DNA from 4 places in the Dermacoccus sp. BD5 genome. Region 2 is predicted to be linked to each of the others. Evidence: riboswitches for the same ligand, from Rfam matches in the RefSeq annotation. Region 2 holds a riboswitch; each other region holds the start of a gene.
The links. Region 2 has a riboswitch for S-adenosylmethionine ahead of NQ706_RS12045 (MetQ/NlpA family ABC transporter substrate-binding protein). Riboswitches for the same ligand answer to the same signal wherever they lie in the genome.
Positions count from the first base shown of each region.

Region 1: it holds a riboswitch for S-adenosylmethionine, as region 2 does, so the genes downstream of both, NQ706_RS00965 (flavin reductase family protein) here and NQ706_RS12045 (MetQ/NlpA family ABC transporter substrate-binding protein) in region 2, are expected to answer to the same signal.
Region 3: it holds a riboswitch for S-adenosylmethionine, as region 2 does, so the genes downstream of both, NQ706_RS10410 (TauD/TfdA family dioxygenase) here and NQ706_RS12045 (MetQ/NlpA family ABC transporter substrate-binding protein) in region 2, are expected to answer to the same signal.
Region 4: it holds a riboswitch for S-adenosylmethionine, as region 2 does, so the genes downstream of both, NQ706_RS00755 (homoserine O-acetyltransferase) here and NQ706_RS12045 (MetQ/NlpA family ABC transporter substrate-binding protein) in region 2, are expected to answer to the same signal.

Region 1 covers NZ_JANJER010000001.1:235,463-238,982, reverse strand. The annotation lists gene NQ706_RS00970 (DNA translocase FtsK) at 1-1,042, shown strand, start outside; SAM riboswitch class I at 1,228-1,317, shown strand; gene NQ706_RS00965 (flavin reductase family protein) at 1,582-2,136, shown strand; gene NQ706_RS00960 (LLM class flavin-dependent oxidoreductase) at 2,136-3,269, shown strand; gene NQ706_RS00955 (ABC transporter permease) at 3,396-3,520, shown strand, end outside.
Region 2 covers NZ_JANJER010000018.1:29,726-33,245, reverse strand. The annotation lists gene NQ706_RS12050 (methionine ABC transporter ATP-binding protein) at 1-278, opposite strand, end outside; gene NQ706_RS12045 (MetQ/NlpA family ABC transporter substrate-binding protein) at 275-1,282, opposite strand; SAM riboswitch class IV at 1,461-1,572, opposite strand; partial or broken gene NQ706_RS12040 (neutral/alkaline non-lysosomal ceramidase N-terminal domain-containing protein) at 1,783-2,446, shown strand; gene NQ706_RS12035 (neutral/alkaline non-lysosomal ceramidase N-terminal domain-containing protein) at 2,473-3,426, shown strand; gene msrA (peptide-methionine (S)-S-oxide reductase MsrA) at 3,494-3,520, opposite strand, start outside.
Region 3 covers NZ_JANJER010000013.1:11,346-14,865, forward strand. The annotation lists gene NQ706_RS10405 (GNAT family N-acetyltransferase) at 39-611, opposite strand; gene NQ706_RS10410 (TauD/TfdA family dioxygenase) at 815-1,780, opposite strand; SAM riboswitch class IV at 1,791-1,918, opposite strand; gene NQ706_RS10415 (hypothetical protein) at 2,081-2,377, shown strand; gene NQ706_RS10420 (cyclopropane-fatty-acyl-phospholipid synthase family protein) at 2,438-3,520, opposite strand, start outside.
Region 4 covers NZ_JANJER010000001.1:173,985-177,504, forward strand. The annotation lists gene NQ706_RS00750 (universal stress protein) at 86-448, opposite strand; gene NQ706_RS00755 (homoserine O-acetyltransferase) at 518-1,690, opposite strand; SAM riboswitch class IV at 1,725-1,833, opposite strand; gene NQ706_RS00760 (hypothetical protein) at 1,923-2,861, opposite strand; gene NQ706_RS00765 (EcsC family protein) at 3,135-3,520, opposite strand, start outside.

The sequences.
Region 1 (3,520 bases), on a different contig from region 2:
ACTGACGGCGTACGAGGGCATCCCGCACCTCATCACGCCGATCATCACGAACCCGAAGAAGGCCGCCGAGGCACTCGAGTGGGTCGTGCGCGAGATGGACGCACGCTATGACGACCTGGCCGCGTTCGGCTACAAGCACATCGACGAGTTCAACAAGGCGGTGCGCGCGGGCAAGGTGCAGCTGCCGCCCGACAGCAAGCGCAAGCTCGCGCCGTACCCCTACCTGCTCGTCGTCGTCGACGAGCTCGCCGACCTCATGCTCGTCGCGCCGCGCGACGTCGAGGCGTCGATCCAGCGCATCACGCAGCTCGCGCGTGCCGCGGGCATTCACCTCATCCTCGCGACGCAGCGCCCGTCCGTCGACGTCGTCACCGGCATCATCAAGGCCAACGTGCCGTCGCGCCTGGCGTTCGCGACGTCGTCGCTCGCCGACAGCCGCGTCGTGCTCGACCAGCCCGGTGCCGAGAAGCTGCTCGGCCAGGGTGACGCGCTGTTCCTGCCGATGGGTGCGAGCAAGCCGATGCGCGTGCAGGGCGCATGGGTCAACGAATCCGAGATCCACGCCGTCGTCGCGCACGTCAAGAGCCAGCTCGCGCCGAACTACCGCAAGGACGTCGCGCAGGTCGCGCCGAAGAAGGAGATCGACGACGACATCGGCGACGACCTCGACGTGCTGCTGCAGGCCGCCGAACTCGTCGTCACGACACAGTTCGGATCGACGTCGATGCTGCAGCGCAAGCTGCGCGTCGGATTCGCGAAGGCCGGTCGCCTCATGGACCTGCTCGAATCGCGCGCCATCGTCGGCCCGTCCGAGGGGTCGAAGGCGCGCGACGTGCTCGTCAAGCCCGACGACCTGCCGCAGACGCTCGCGTTGCTCAAGGGCGAGGACGTGCCGGAGCCGGACGGTGCTGGCGACGGCCCCGTCGACCTTGTGGCCCAGTCACAGGACGCGATCCCCGCCCAGGGGGAGCAGTACTACGACGGGCACGATGGCGGTGACGGTAGTGAGGACGCCTGGGAGCTCACGCAGCACGGTCGCTGAGGTCGCCAGGTCGGCGGCGCCAGCCTGATGGAGGAGTCCCTGCATCCCGGATCATCGGGATGCAGGGACTTTTGTGTCCCGGACAGTCCCGTGTGGCGTCCGAGGTGGTAGTTGCGATACAGGTGTCGTGTCCCAGTATGTGGATTCTGCTTGTGGGTGGCGCGACCGGCCAGTTGACTGCATTCATCCCATCCAGAGCGGCCGAGAGATCTGGCTCGTCGACGCCGCAGCAACCGACCCTCACGGAACGGTGCTCACGCCAGAAGCGATGGAGTTGATTCTCATGTCGGAACACCGCGTTTCGTCTTTTCGTGCCTGCCGACGTCGGACGGTTGATTTGATGCGCCGTCGCGTCAGTGCATGTCGCTGAAGAACGCACGACGATCTCAACGCCTCCGTGGGCGCGACCCTCGCGACTTTCGACTCTCGGGTCGTAGCCCGCCCATGCCATGGATGCCGTCCGGTCGGATCACCGATTGTCGATGTGACCCGGTACGTCGCACGCGCGCTAGACGCCCTTCCCCCTCACTGATCAAGAGATGAGTTTCATGTTGCCCACAGCACCACCTCACACCGAGATCGTTGTCTCGGTGGTGAAGCCCGATCTTCGTCCCGTGTTTCGCCGCGCGGTCTCGAGCGTCTGGGTCATCACGACTGCAGGGGAGGCAGGGCCGGTCGGCTTGACCGCTTTGTCTGTGCACTCGGTTTCGGTCGACCCACCCCTCGTGTCCTTCAACATCAGTCGCACGTCTCACTCGCTGGCTTCAATCGTGCGAACCGGACGTGTCGCCCTCCACCTTCTCGACGAGAACCAAGGGCAGCTCATGACCCGATTCGCCGGCCCGCGTGAGGCCCGGTTTCGGGACGACGGTCTCTGGTCGTGGGACAGGACCGGTCTGCCGCGACTCACGGACGTCGCAGCTCGATTGACAGCCACGGTCCGTGATGCCCATGAGGCGGGAGACAGCTGCCTCATCGTCGCCGAGGTGGATAGCGCCGAGCATGTCGCAGATCGCGGTCCGCTTGCCCACCACAACGGAGCGCATCACAGCGTCTCGCCCTCAGTGTCACGAACGACGAACGGAGTCCGATGATGAGCACGTCCACGAACCAGCCGACCTTCCACTGGTTCCTACCGACCTCCGGCGACTCGCGTGGAATCGTCTCTGGAGGTCATGGGGCCGCGGTCGAGGGCACTGATCGAACCCGTGAACCGTCCGCGGGCTACCTGCGTCAGGTGGCACAGGCGGCGGAGGCCAACGGTTTCGAATCCGTCCTGACGCCAACGGGTCTGTGGTGCCAGGACTCCTGGGTCATGGCCGCTGCGCTTTCCCAGCACACTGAGCGGCTGAAGTTTCTCGTCGCCTTCCGCCCAGGGTCCGTCTCGCCGACTCTGGCAGCGCAAATGGCCACCACCTTCCAGACCATCACTGACGGTCGACTCCACGTCAACATCGTCACCGGGGGAGAATCGTCCGAGCAGCGGGCGTTCGGCGACTTCCTCGGCAAGGACGCCCGATATGCGCGGACCGGAGAGTTCCTCGACGTCGTGAGTCGGTTGTGGGATTGCGAGGATTCGTTCGACTATCGCGGCGAACACCTGGTGGTGGAACAAGCGCGACTCTCGCGGACGCCGACCCCGCGTCCCGAGGTCTTCTTCGGCGGATCTTCGCCAGCCGCACTCGAGATCGCGGCCCGCCACGCCGATGTGTACCTCACCTGGGGGGAGCCGCCGGCCCAGGCCAAGGAGAAGATCGACCGAGTCCGCGAACTGGCCGCCCGGCAGGGCCGCACTGTGCGATTCGGTATTCGGTTGCACACGATCTCCCGAGACACGTCCGCCGAGGCCTGGGCGGTCGCGGAAGGGCTACTCAAGCGCATCCCCGCGGAACTCATCGAACGTCAGCAGGACGCGCTGCGTCGGTCTGAATCCGAAGGGCAGCGGCGCATGCTCGCGCTGAACGGAGGGACCACTGCCGATTTGGAGATCCACCCCGGGCTCTGGGCTGGCGTGGGGCTGGTGCGCGGTGGAGCCGGAACGTCGCTGGTCGGTTCACATGCTGAGGTCGCAGACCTGATTCGGCAGTACCGCGACGTCGGCTTTGACGATTTCGTGTTGTCCGGATACCCGTGCCTGGAGGAGGCCTACTGGTTCGGTGAGGGGGTGCGCCCACGGGTGGAGGCGCTCCCGACGGAAGAGCATTCGCACGACCGAGCCGTGAGCTGAGGATCTTTCTCGAATTCGAGGGTTTGCACCGGCCAGGTCGTGGCCACTGACCTGGCCGGCATTCTTTTCGCAATTGCATAAGCAAATGTTTGACAAAGCCTAATGAAAACCTATGAGGAGTGACTCATGAACGTGACGAGCAGCACAGCTCGGGCGTCGACGGCGGCAGCTGTTGCTTCGCCGGGATCGGCCGACGACACCTTGCCTGCCCGAGTGCGCTTGGGCAGCGCCGGCTCCAACGCGCGCCGTAG
Region 2 (3,520 bases):
GACAGCGACGCGAGGTCGACGCCGTCGATCTCGACGTGGCCGCGCGTCGGCGTCTCCAGGCCGTTGATGAGACGCACGAGCGTGCTCTTGCCGGCGCCGGAGAAACCGATGACGGCGACAATGCGTCCGCGCTCCACCTGCGTCGTGATGCCGTCGAGAGCCGTCACTCGGCTCTTGCCGCGGGTGAACGTCTTGCCGACGTCGTGGAAGGCGACGGCGGGCGGGGTGGCACTCGCCGGCCCGGCGGCCTTCGTCAGTGTGGGGGAGGGGCCCGTCACTTCGATCCCTTCGCCTTGATCTGGGCCTCGAGCTTCGCGAGGATGCCCTGCACCTCGGAGGCGGAGTTGTTCACGAGGACGCTCGTGCCCTTCGTGCGCTCCTCGATGAGCTTCTCGACGCTCGGGTCGTGGTAAGCCTTGACGAACTTGGCGTAGTCGGCGTTGTCCTTGTCCGCGGCGCGCGCGACGACGACGTTGATGTACGGCTTCGACGAGGCCGCATGCGGGTCGTCCTTGAACAGGGCCTTGCTCGGGTCGAGCTTCGCGTCCGCGGCGAAGTTGTTGTTGACGATCGCGCCGTCGACGGACGGCAGCGCGGCCGCGGTCTGCTCGGCGTTGACCGCTGTGACGGTGACCTTCGAGGCGCCGGCGTCGATGTCGGCCGGGGTCGACAGCGAGGTGCCACCACCCTTGAGCTTCAGCAGTCCGGCGCTCTGCAGCAGCAGCAAGGCGCGTGCCTGGTTCGTCGGATCGTTGGGGATGGCGATCTTGCCGCCCTGGGGGAACTGGCCGATGCTCGTGTGCTTCTTCGAGTACAGCGCCAGCGGGACGATGTACGTCGCCCCGATGGGCGTGAGGTTCTGCTTCGCCTTGGTGTTGTAGTCGGCGAGGAATTGCAGGTGCTGGAACTGGTTGAGGTCGACCTGGCCCTCGGAGAGCGCGGGGTTGGCCTGGGTGTAATCAGAGAAGTTGACCGGTTCGATGTCGAGGCCGTACTTGTCCTTGCCCACCTTGACGAGCTGGTTCCAGTACGGGTCCGACGCCTCCGTCGTGCCCACCTTGAGGTGGGTCAGCTTGTCGTCACTGCTCCCGCCGAGCACCTTGGCCCCGATGCCGGCGGCCAACGCGACGACGAGGACGCCTGCGCCGATCGCGACGTACTTGCCCGTGTTGTTCTTCGGTTTCGGGGGCAGGGCGGTCGCGCCGTTCTCGGCGCTCGTGGCGTCATGCGTGGACGAGGCGGGCGTCGAGGTCTCGTCGGCGGGGGTGTGCTTGTCGGTCATGATCTCTCCTGGTGAGGCGGCAAGGATGCGAATGCGCGGAGCTGGCGCGGATGCGCGGAGTCAGCGCGAAGGCGGGGGCGCCGGGGTGGGGCGCGGTGCGCGGTGTCGTGCGGGGCATGCCTTTCGGGGCCTGGGCAGCGCAACGGAAGGTTCACGAGGATGCCGTCACGTTGGGTGCCGAGCGTGCTTGCCGCGTGGTCGACGCGGCCGGGTCATCACCTGGAGCACCCCGCCACGCGTGTGAGGGTTGCCGTCCGACCAGCCAGGGCTTTGCATCGGATCTCGTGACCGGCAGCGACATTAGAGCCGCGCACGACAAAGCGTCAAGTCGTGGCACTGGAGATGAGACGTGGCGCGAGAATTGTGGCGTGGGACACGCGGGATGGGCTGGTGCGGCGTCTTTCGCCTTCGAGGCGGGTGAGTCATTTCCTCGCACCGCTTTGGACGATCGTCTAGGTGGGCGACGAGTGTGACGTCGGTCACGCGCCGAGGGGGAAGACATGGCAACCATCACCCGCCGAACGTTCGGAACGGGGGTCACGGCCGCTGCCGCGAGCCTGAGCATGCCGCTGGCTGCCCCTGCTGACGCCGCGAGCGGGGATGCCTACCTCGTCGGCGCCGGGCTGTACGACATCACCGGTGCCGTCGCCGAGACCGGCGCTTTCGGCTACGCCGCCAACCAGACGATGACGGGCCTGCACGCGCGGTTGTACGCACGCCTTCATCATCGGCGCCTCGGGCGGCGGCTCGCGTCTCGTCTTCGTCAGCGTCGACCTCGGGGCCGTGTTCCAGTCGATCAAGCTGACCGTCGTCGAGCGGCTTCGCCGCCGGCTCGGCAGCGTCTACACCGACGAGAACGTCATGCTCTCCGCGACGCACACGCACGTCGGCAACTCCGGGCACAGCGATGATCGGCTCTACCAGATCGCCGGAAACGACGGCGCGGGCTACGGGTACGACGAACACAACTACGACGCGGTGGTCACGGGCATCGTCGAGGCCATCGCACGGTCTCACGCGAATCTCGAGCCGGGCCGCGTCAGCCTCAAGACGGGCACGCTGACGGGCGCGACGCGCAACAGGTCCCTGCCCGCCTACGAGGCGAACAAGGACGCCGCGGCGTTCGGCTCGTCCGTCAACGAGGAGGTCTGCAGCTCGAGCTGACGGCGGCGGACGGCACGCCCCGAGGATTGATCAACTGGTTCGCGATCCACCCGACGAGTTTCAGTCTCGACTCGACGCTCATCTCGAGCGACAACAAGGGGTATGCGCAGTATTTCTTCGAGCAACGGATGAAGGCGCATCCGCGCGATTCCAAGGGCTTTGTCGCCGCCTTTGCGCAGTGCGACGAGGGTGATGTCGTGAGCAATCACGGAAATGCCTTCTCGTCGCCCGGGTTCGGCGGCAGCCCGGTGCAGATCTTTCGCATCGGCCAGCTCGCCCTCATCGCGGTGCTGGGTGAAGCGACCGCGATGGCGGGGCGGCGCATCCGCGCCCGCGTGCTCGCCGCGCTGCGCGGAGCGGGCGTGACGCACGCCGTCATCGCCGGGCTGTCGAACCAGTACACGGGGTACATCACGACGCCGGAGGAGTACGGCGAGCAGCACTACGAGGGCGCCGCGACGGAGTTCGGCCCGAACGAGCTGGGCGCCTTCTGCCAGGAATACGACGCACTCGCCAAGGGGCTCGCCAGCGGGGCTGCCGTCTCGGGCATCACGCCGAAGGACACGGGGCTGACGGCTGGGACGCGCCCCGGCGTCGTGTTCGACGACGTCCCACCCGGGCAGCACTTCGGTGACGTCCTGACCCAGCCGGACGCCACGTGCTCGGCTGGTTCGAGCGTGCGGGCGGTCTTCCGCGGCGGCCACCCGAAGAATGACTTCCGCACGATGGGCACGTTCGTCAAGGTGCAGCGTCAGGTCGGCTCGTCGTGGGTCGACGTCCTCGACGATCACGACTGGGACACCTCGTACGTCTGGTCGCGCGAGGGCGTCTCGTACTCAAGATGCACCGTGGAGTGGCGCATACGTCGCGGCACGCCCGCAGGCACGTATCGCCTCGTGCAGCAGGGCAACTGGAAGAACGGCTGGAACGGCAAGGTCAGTGCCTACACCGGAACGAGCCGGGCCTTCCAGGTGCGCTGAGACGGCCGGTGCGCCGCGGTGGCCGGTTGATCGGCCACCGGCTCAGCGGCCGCCGTGCATGTCGTCGTCAGCGTGGCGGGAGGACGTCCGTCTG
Region 3 (3,520 bases), on a different contig from region 2:
ACGAGTTTCGGTCACATCCGCACCCGAGGCAGCCGGCGTCAGGCCGTCGGCCCCTGCGGAAACGGCGGCGAGCCGAACCAGTAGCGACGTGTCTCGCCCGGAAACACGGGGTGGGAGCGGACGTCCTCGAACTGCCCGCCGCACTTCTCGATGACGGCGCGTGACGCCGGATTCTCGGTGCTGCAGCACACCAGCACCTGTTCGACGCCGAGCGCCCGCGCCTCGTCGAGACCGAGCATCAGCGCGCCCGCGGCGACGCCCCGCCCACGAGCGCTGGGACGCACCGAGTAGCCGATGTGACCGATCGCCTCATACAGCACCTCGGTGAGGGTGTGACGCAGGGCCAGAAAGCCGACGATGTCACCCTCCCCCGCCCGCGGGCCGTCGAGCACCCAGAAATAGCTGCAGTGCACGAATCCCTCAGGCGGCGCGACGGTCGTATCGCCCTGGCGCGCACGATCGGTGAGGTAGGCGTCGAACCCGGCGCGCGACGTGTCGACGACGTCGTCGCGACGATAGCCCGTGCCGTCTTTCGGCGTCGCGCCGAACTCGTCGAATGCGCCCTTCCAGTCGTCGTAGCGAGCGGCGTCGGGCCTGATGAGCGTCAGCATCCCGTCATTCCATCACCGTGCGACGCCCCCGGCGACCGATTTTCCCGACGGCCGGCTGGACGAATGTGCACGCAAATCGCCGATGGGGACAGGATTCGCCGATGTGGACGGGATTCGCGAAGGGGGACGCAAATCGCAGAGGGGTACATGACGACGCGATGCGGGCCCCAGAGACCCGCACCGCGCCATGTCAGCTCACACCGTCAGGCAGCTGCGCCGCCCGTCAGGCCATTGACGCCGACGGGCTTGTCGCCACCGACCGTCACGCGCCTCATGGCGCGCGGGCCAAGGTTGGCGTCGACGTAGTCGCGGTTCGCGTAGTGCGACGTCGCGCGGTTGTCCCAGATGCCGACGTCGCCGGGCGCCCAACGGTGGCGGATGGTGTGTTCGGGCTGCGTCAGGTGCGCGTACAGCACGTCGAGGATCGCCCGCGACTCGGCCTGCGACACGCCGACGATGTGGGAGGTGAAACCGGGGTTGACGAACAACCCGCGACGGCCCGTCTCGGGGTGCACACGCACGACGGGGTGCTCGACGACGGGCAGCTCGGTGACGACCTCGCCGCTCCACTCCTGCCCACCGTTCTTGCGCAGGTAGGCGCCCCATTCGCGGTTGCCGTCGTGGGCGGCGACGAGCTGGTCGACGAGGCCGCGGAACGGCTCCGACAGCGAGTCGTACGCCGCCTGCGCGTCGGCCCAGGAGGTGTCGCCGCCGTAGTCCGGCAGCGTCACGGCGCGCAGGACGCTGATGGCCGGCGGCTCCTTCATGAATGTGACATCCGTGTGCCACTCGTCGGAGAACGAGAACTCGGGATCGGAGGAGTCGATCGAGTAGATCTCCTTGCGCTCGTGCGTGCCCGCGACGGGGTGGCCCGCCGTCAGCTCGCCGAGCAGGTTTCCGAGGCGCACCTGAGCGTCGTCGTCGAACGCGTCCTGACCCCGGAAGAAGAGCACCTTGTGCGCGAGCAGCGCGCGGCGCAGGTCGAACGCTATCGCGTCGTCGACCTGCGCGAGGTCGACGCCGTGGACGATTGCGCCGAACGCCGGGCCGAGGCGTTCGATGCGCAGCCCGGGCGTCGCGACGGTGCCGCCGCGGCGCGCCGCTGCGCTCGTCGGTGCGCTGCTCGCGGAGTCGACGTTCGTGTCGGGCGTGGTGTCGAGGAGTGTCATGGCAGACCCTTCGTTGCGCTTGCCGCCGCGTCGGTCGACGGGCGGCCGGGTCGTTACTCGGGGCACCCCGGCGCGCGTGTGCGTTCGCATGGGGGTTGCCGCCCGGCCAGCCGAGACTTCGCGCCGGGGCTCGTGACCCACACATAACGTAGCACTGGCCAAACATAAAGGTCGAGTTATGCATCAACGGCGGCCACACCGTGACATTCGTCAGGGGCCCGCCGCACCCGGGCGGCCATACTGAGAGCAGAACGCTCGTGGAGCACTCCCCCGTCGGTGAGCAGCGGTGATCGATGGTTCATGATCGCCCTGACCGTGTTCGAGATCGGAGCGTCGATCATCACGGTCGAGTTCGTGAAGTCGCATGGTGGCAGCGATTTCAGCGCGTACATGTGGTCGCTGCTCGCGCCGATCATCGGCGCTCTCGTCTACTGGGCGCGCACACGCCACGCGTCAGGGGCCCGCGCCGCGATCCTCGCGTTCAACCTGCGCTCGGCGGCCGTCGTCATGGCGAACAGTTCGTTCCAGAACGCGTTCGCGTGGACGCAGATCATGACGGTGGCGGCGATGCTGGTCGGCATCACCCCACCGTCATGATTGCGCGTCGCCTGCGTCTGGACGGGCAACGGGCAGCCGCTCAGCACCGCCAGTGAGAGCTCAGGGTGCCCAGTGCGAGCCCAGCGGGTAGCCGCCGTTGTCGCCGTTGTCGGTCGTCTTCGTGGCGAGCACCTGGTGCAGGTGCAGCCAGCCCTCCTCGAACCCGAGGCGTGAACCGGCCATGTAGATGCCCCACACCTTCGCGGTCGGCAGGCCCGCCTCGGCGACGCAGAAATCCCAGTTCGCCTCGAGGTTGCGGCACCAGTCGCGCAGCGTCAGGGCGTACGACAGGCGCAGGTTCTCGTCGTGCTGAACCTCGAAACCGGCGTCGTGGCACTCACTGATGAGCCGCCCCGGCGAGGCGAGCTCGCCGTCGGGGAAGACATAGCGATCGGTGAACGGCTCCGGCTTGGCCGATGCCGTGTCGTCGCGACGCGTGATGCAGTGGTTGAGCAGGCGGCCACCGTCGCGCAGCTTCGAGTGCAAGAACGAGAAGTAGTTGGCGTAGTTCTTCACGCCGATGTGCTCCGTGAGGCCGATCGAGCTGACGGCGTCGAAGCCCGTCTCGGTGACCTCGCGGTAGTCGCCGTGGCGGATCTCGACGAGGCTCTCGAGGCCCGCCTCACGCACGGCGCGCTGACCCCACTCGGCCTGCTCCTTGCTCAGGGTGACGCCTATGACGTGGACGCCGCGCTCGCGAGCGGCGTGCATCGTCATGCCGCCCCAGCCGCAGCCGACGTCGAGCAGCCGTTGGCCGGGCTGCAGGTCGAGCTTGTCGGCAACGAGGGCGAACTTGCGCTCCTGCGCTTCCTCGAGGGTGTCGTCCGGCGTGTCGAACACGGCACACGTGTAGGCCATCGAGTCACCGAGCACCTTCTCGTAGAACGCGTTCGAGACGTCATAGTGGTGCTTGATCGAGTCGGCGGCGCGACGCACCGGGTTCACCTTGGCGAGGTGGCGCTTCCAGCGGGGCTCGTTCTCGACCTCGGGCAGCGGCGGGTGGACGAACGCCTTCGGCCCCAGCTGCTTGACGACGGGCGCGAGCGCCGACGCGACGCCCTTCGGCGTCAGCTGCTTCGTGCGCACGTCACGCTTGATGCGGCTGAACACCTCGTAGGGGTCACCAGGGTGGAAACCGGTGCC
Region 4 (3,520 bases), on a different contig from region 2:
AATCACGGGGTTCAACGCCCCTGCATGCGCGGGTGTTCCCGACCTGACGCAAGCGCGTGAGGCCGGGGTTGGGAGCAGCGCGAGATCAGTGCGCTGTGGGCTTGACCGCGAGGACGGGGCACGGCGCGTCGAGCAGCAGCCGCTGAGCGCTCGAACCGAGGATCAGCTTGCCGACGGGCGTGCGGCGACGCAGCCCGATGACGAGCAGCGCCGGGTCGAGTTCGGCCACCTCGTCGAGGATCACCTCGACCGCGTCCTGGCCCTCCTCCACCTGCACGACGCGGCCGCCGACCGCGTCCGCACTCTCCTGCGCGGCAGCGCGCGCGTCGTCGCTCGGGACGGTCGAGACGAGTACGAGCGGGCGCCCCAGCACACTCGACTGACGCACGGCCTCGGCCACCGCGGCCTCACCCTCCGGGCCCGGAGCGAAACTGACGACGACGGACATGCGCAACCCCTGTTCTGCGACTGTGGCGATCGGCTCACACGCTACCCGAGGTGCCGCGAGCGCCCGCCGTCACGCCACGGGACGGACGCGGCCCGCCTCGGCCGTGAGCGGCCGGGCGATGACCTCGCGCACGAGCGCCGCGATCTGGTCGGCCTCGATGAGGAAACCGTCGTGACCGTGCGGCGAGTGGATGAGACGCAGCCGTCCGCGCCCGTGAGCCCGGACGATGTCGGCGGAGGCGCTGACCGGGAACAGCCGATCGGAGTCGACCGCGGCGACGACGAGCTCACCCCCGAACACCCGAAGCGCAGGCTCGATGCCGCCGCGGCCGCGGCCGACGTCGTGCGTCGCCATCGCCTGCGTGAGCCGCACATAACTCATGGCGTCGAACCGCGCGACGAGTTTCGCGGCGTGGTGCTCGAGATAGCTCTCGACGGCGAACAGGCCGCCGTCGAGCGTGCGGTCCGCTCCCTGCGACTCGCGCCCGAACCGCTCCTGCAACTCGTTCGCGCTGCGGTAGGAGGTGTGCGCGATCTGGCGGGCGAGCCCGAGCCCCGACGTCGGGAAGACGCCCTGCTCGAGGTAGCCGCCACCCCGGAAATCCGGGTCAGCTTCGATTGCCCGCACCTGCGTGTGCCCCCACGCGATCTGGTCGGCGCCCGCCGCCGCGCAGCTCGCGACGACGAGGGCGCGCTGCACCCGATGCGGGAAGGTCGCCACCCACTCCGCGGCGCGCATCCCGCCGAAGGAGCCGCCGATGACGGTATGGAAGCGCGCGATGCCGAGAGCGTCGGCGACCCGCGCCTCGGCGCGCGCCTGATCCCTGACGCTGACGTGTGGGAAGCGCCCGCCCCACACCCGGCCGTCTGGTGCGAGCGACATGGGACCCGTGCTGCCGCGACAGCCGCCGAGGACGTTGATCGCCACGACGAACAGCTCGTCGGTGTCGAGGGGCGCGCCGGGGCCGATGAGACCAGGCCACCACCCCGCCGTCGGCTGCCCGGGGCCGACCGGCCCGACGACGTGCGAGTCTCCGGTCAGGGCGTGCTCGACGAGGACGGCGTTGCTCGCGTCGTCGTTCAGCTCGCCCCAGCACTCGTACGTCATGATGACGTCGGGCAGGGCGGCGCCGTTCTCCAGCGTCAGGGTGCCGATGTGGACGGCACGTGCGTGCGGGTTGAACCCGTCGTCGGTGAGGGGCGCCGCGGGGTCGGCCACGGCGAGGCGACGGTGCGAAACCATGACGTCCTCGATTCCGAGGTGGGTCGCAACCCACCTCTCGCGCTTGCCGCCCACGGGCGGCCCTGTCGTCACCCGGGGCACCCCGCCGCGAGGGAGGGTTGCCGCTCAGCAAGCCGGGGCTTGTGTCGCTGAAACTCTTGACCTGCGACACAGTAGGCGGCCCTGCCCGCGGCTTCCATCGTTCGCGCGACGACGTCCACGATGTGGCGCGCTCCCACAACCGGCACGCTCGTCAGGCGACGGAACTCTGCCGAGCCTTCGTGTGGAGCGCACCGACGGCCTGCTCGTACGACAACCCCGTGCCTGTGATGTCGCGCAGCAGTTGCCCCAATGACGTCCGCCCGATGCGCAGCGACGCCGCGGCGCACGCACCGGCTCCCCGCAGGTCGCCTTCGCGCCAGGTCGCGGCGGCCTCGAGGGCCTTCCACGCGGCGCGGCCGTGGCGCGGCACGAGCGGCAGCCAAGTTCGCAGGCACGCGCTCGTCATCGGCGGGCCCGGCTCGCCGAGCGGCGTGCCCGGGCTCAGCAGACGGAAGAGTTCGGGTGCGACGCACAGGAGGATCTCATCGCGCGTCGGGCCGTCGACGACAGCGTCGGCGAGCACCTGCAGGTCGGCGCTGCGGGAGCGTCGCCGGGTGCCCGACGCGGTGTCGGGGACGTCGCACAACCGTGCCCAGGCGGCTCGAACGTCGACGACGCTGGGAACGGGGCGCGCGGTGGCGGCCATGGCCTCGCCGCCGCGGCGGACGTCGCGAAGCTGCTCGCGGGTCTGCTCTGACAGGGACGGGATCTCGTGGATCGCGCCGTCACAGCAGCCGAGCTCGCATTCGATGGCCCACCAGTGCTCGTCGCTGGCACCGAGGACGTGGTGCAGCGGCACGCGGCGCTCGATGCGTTTCGCGAGGGCCGCGATGTCGACGCGGCCCGGCTCGCAGCGATAGGCGATGGCGATGGCGGCCTGCGCACCCATCGTCGCGCGCCGCTCAGCGACGACGTCGAGCATGTGCGCCGTCTCCCCGTCGCACGCATCGTCCGCCCAGCCGAGCACCCCCGCGAGCGCACCGTCACGTTCGAACAGGACGATGACGGCGCCCGCCCCCTCGGAGCCGACGAGATCGGGAAGGCCTGCCACCAGGGCGCTGAGGCCCTTGAGTCGTGTTGTTGTCTTCATGCCCCCAGCGAAACCCATGACGCCACCCGCGCGCTTACCACGAGCCACAGACCTGTGGACGAGGCATCCTGCGGGCCGCGAAACGGGCCGTAGCCGTCACACCTGTGGGTGAGTGGGCCGTTCGAGCAAGGCCAGGCGGGGGTTCGCGGCCCGTCAGATCGTCGCCCGCAAGCCCGTTGACGCGCTCGGACGACACATCGCCGAACCGGCCCGGACACGCCGAACGCCACCCGTACGAAGACGAGTGGCGCTCGGTGCGGAGTCAGGAAGACGTCAGGCTGACGGCGGGATCTGCGCGACGAAGTCGCGACGCGCCGACTGGGCGATCTTGCGGATGAGGACGACGTCGAGGCCGCCACCGACGAAGCCGCCCGCCACGGGGATGAGGCGCGGAATGCGCGTGAGGAAGCGACGCCCCACCTGCGAGCCGAGACGGAACGCAACGGACTTGTTCACGACGGCGAGCGCCGCCGGTGGCAGCTTGCGCGTGGCGACGTTCGTCGCGACGCCACCCGTCATCGGGCCGAGGCCCTTGAGGACCTGCGTCGCGTCCGCACCGATGAGGTCGAGCAGGATCGCCGAGCGCACGGCTGGGTCGTCGACGTCGTGACCGTTGATGGCGGCGATCGCCGCGACCATGCGCGTCGCGACGGTGTAGA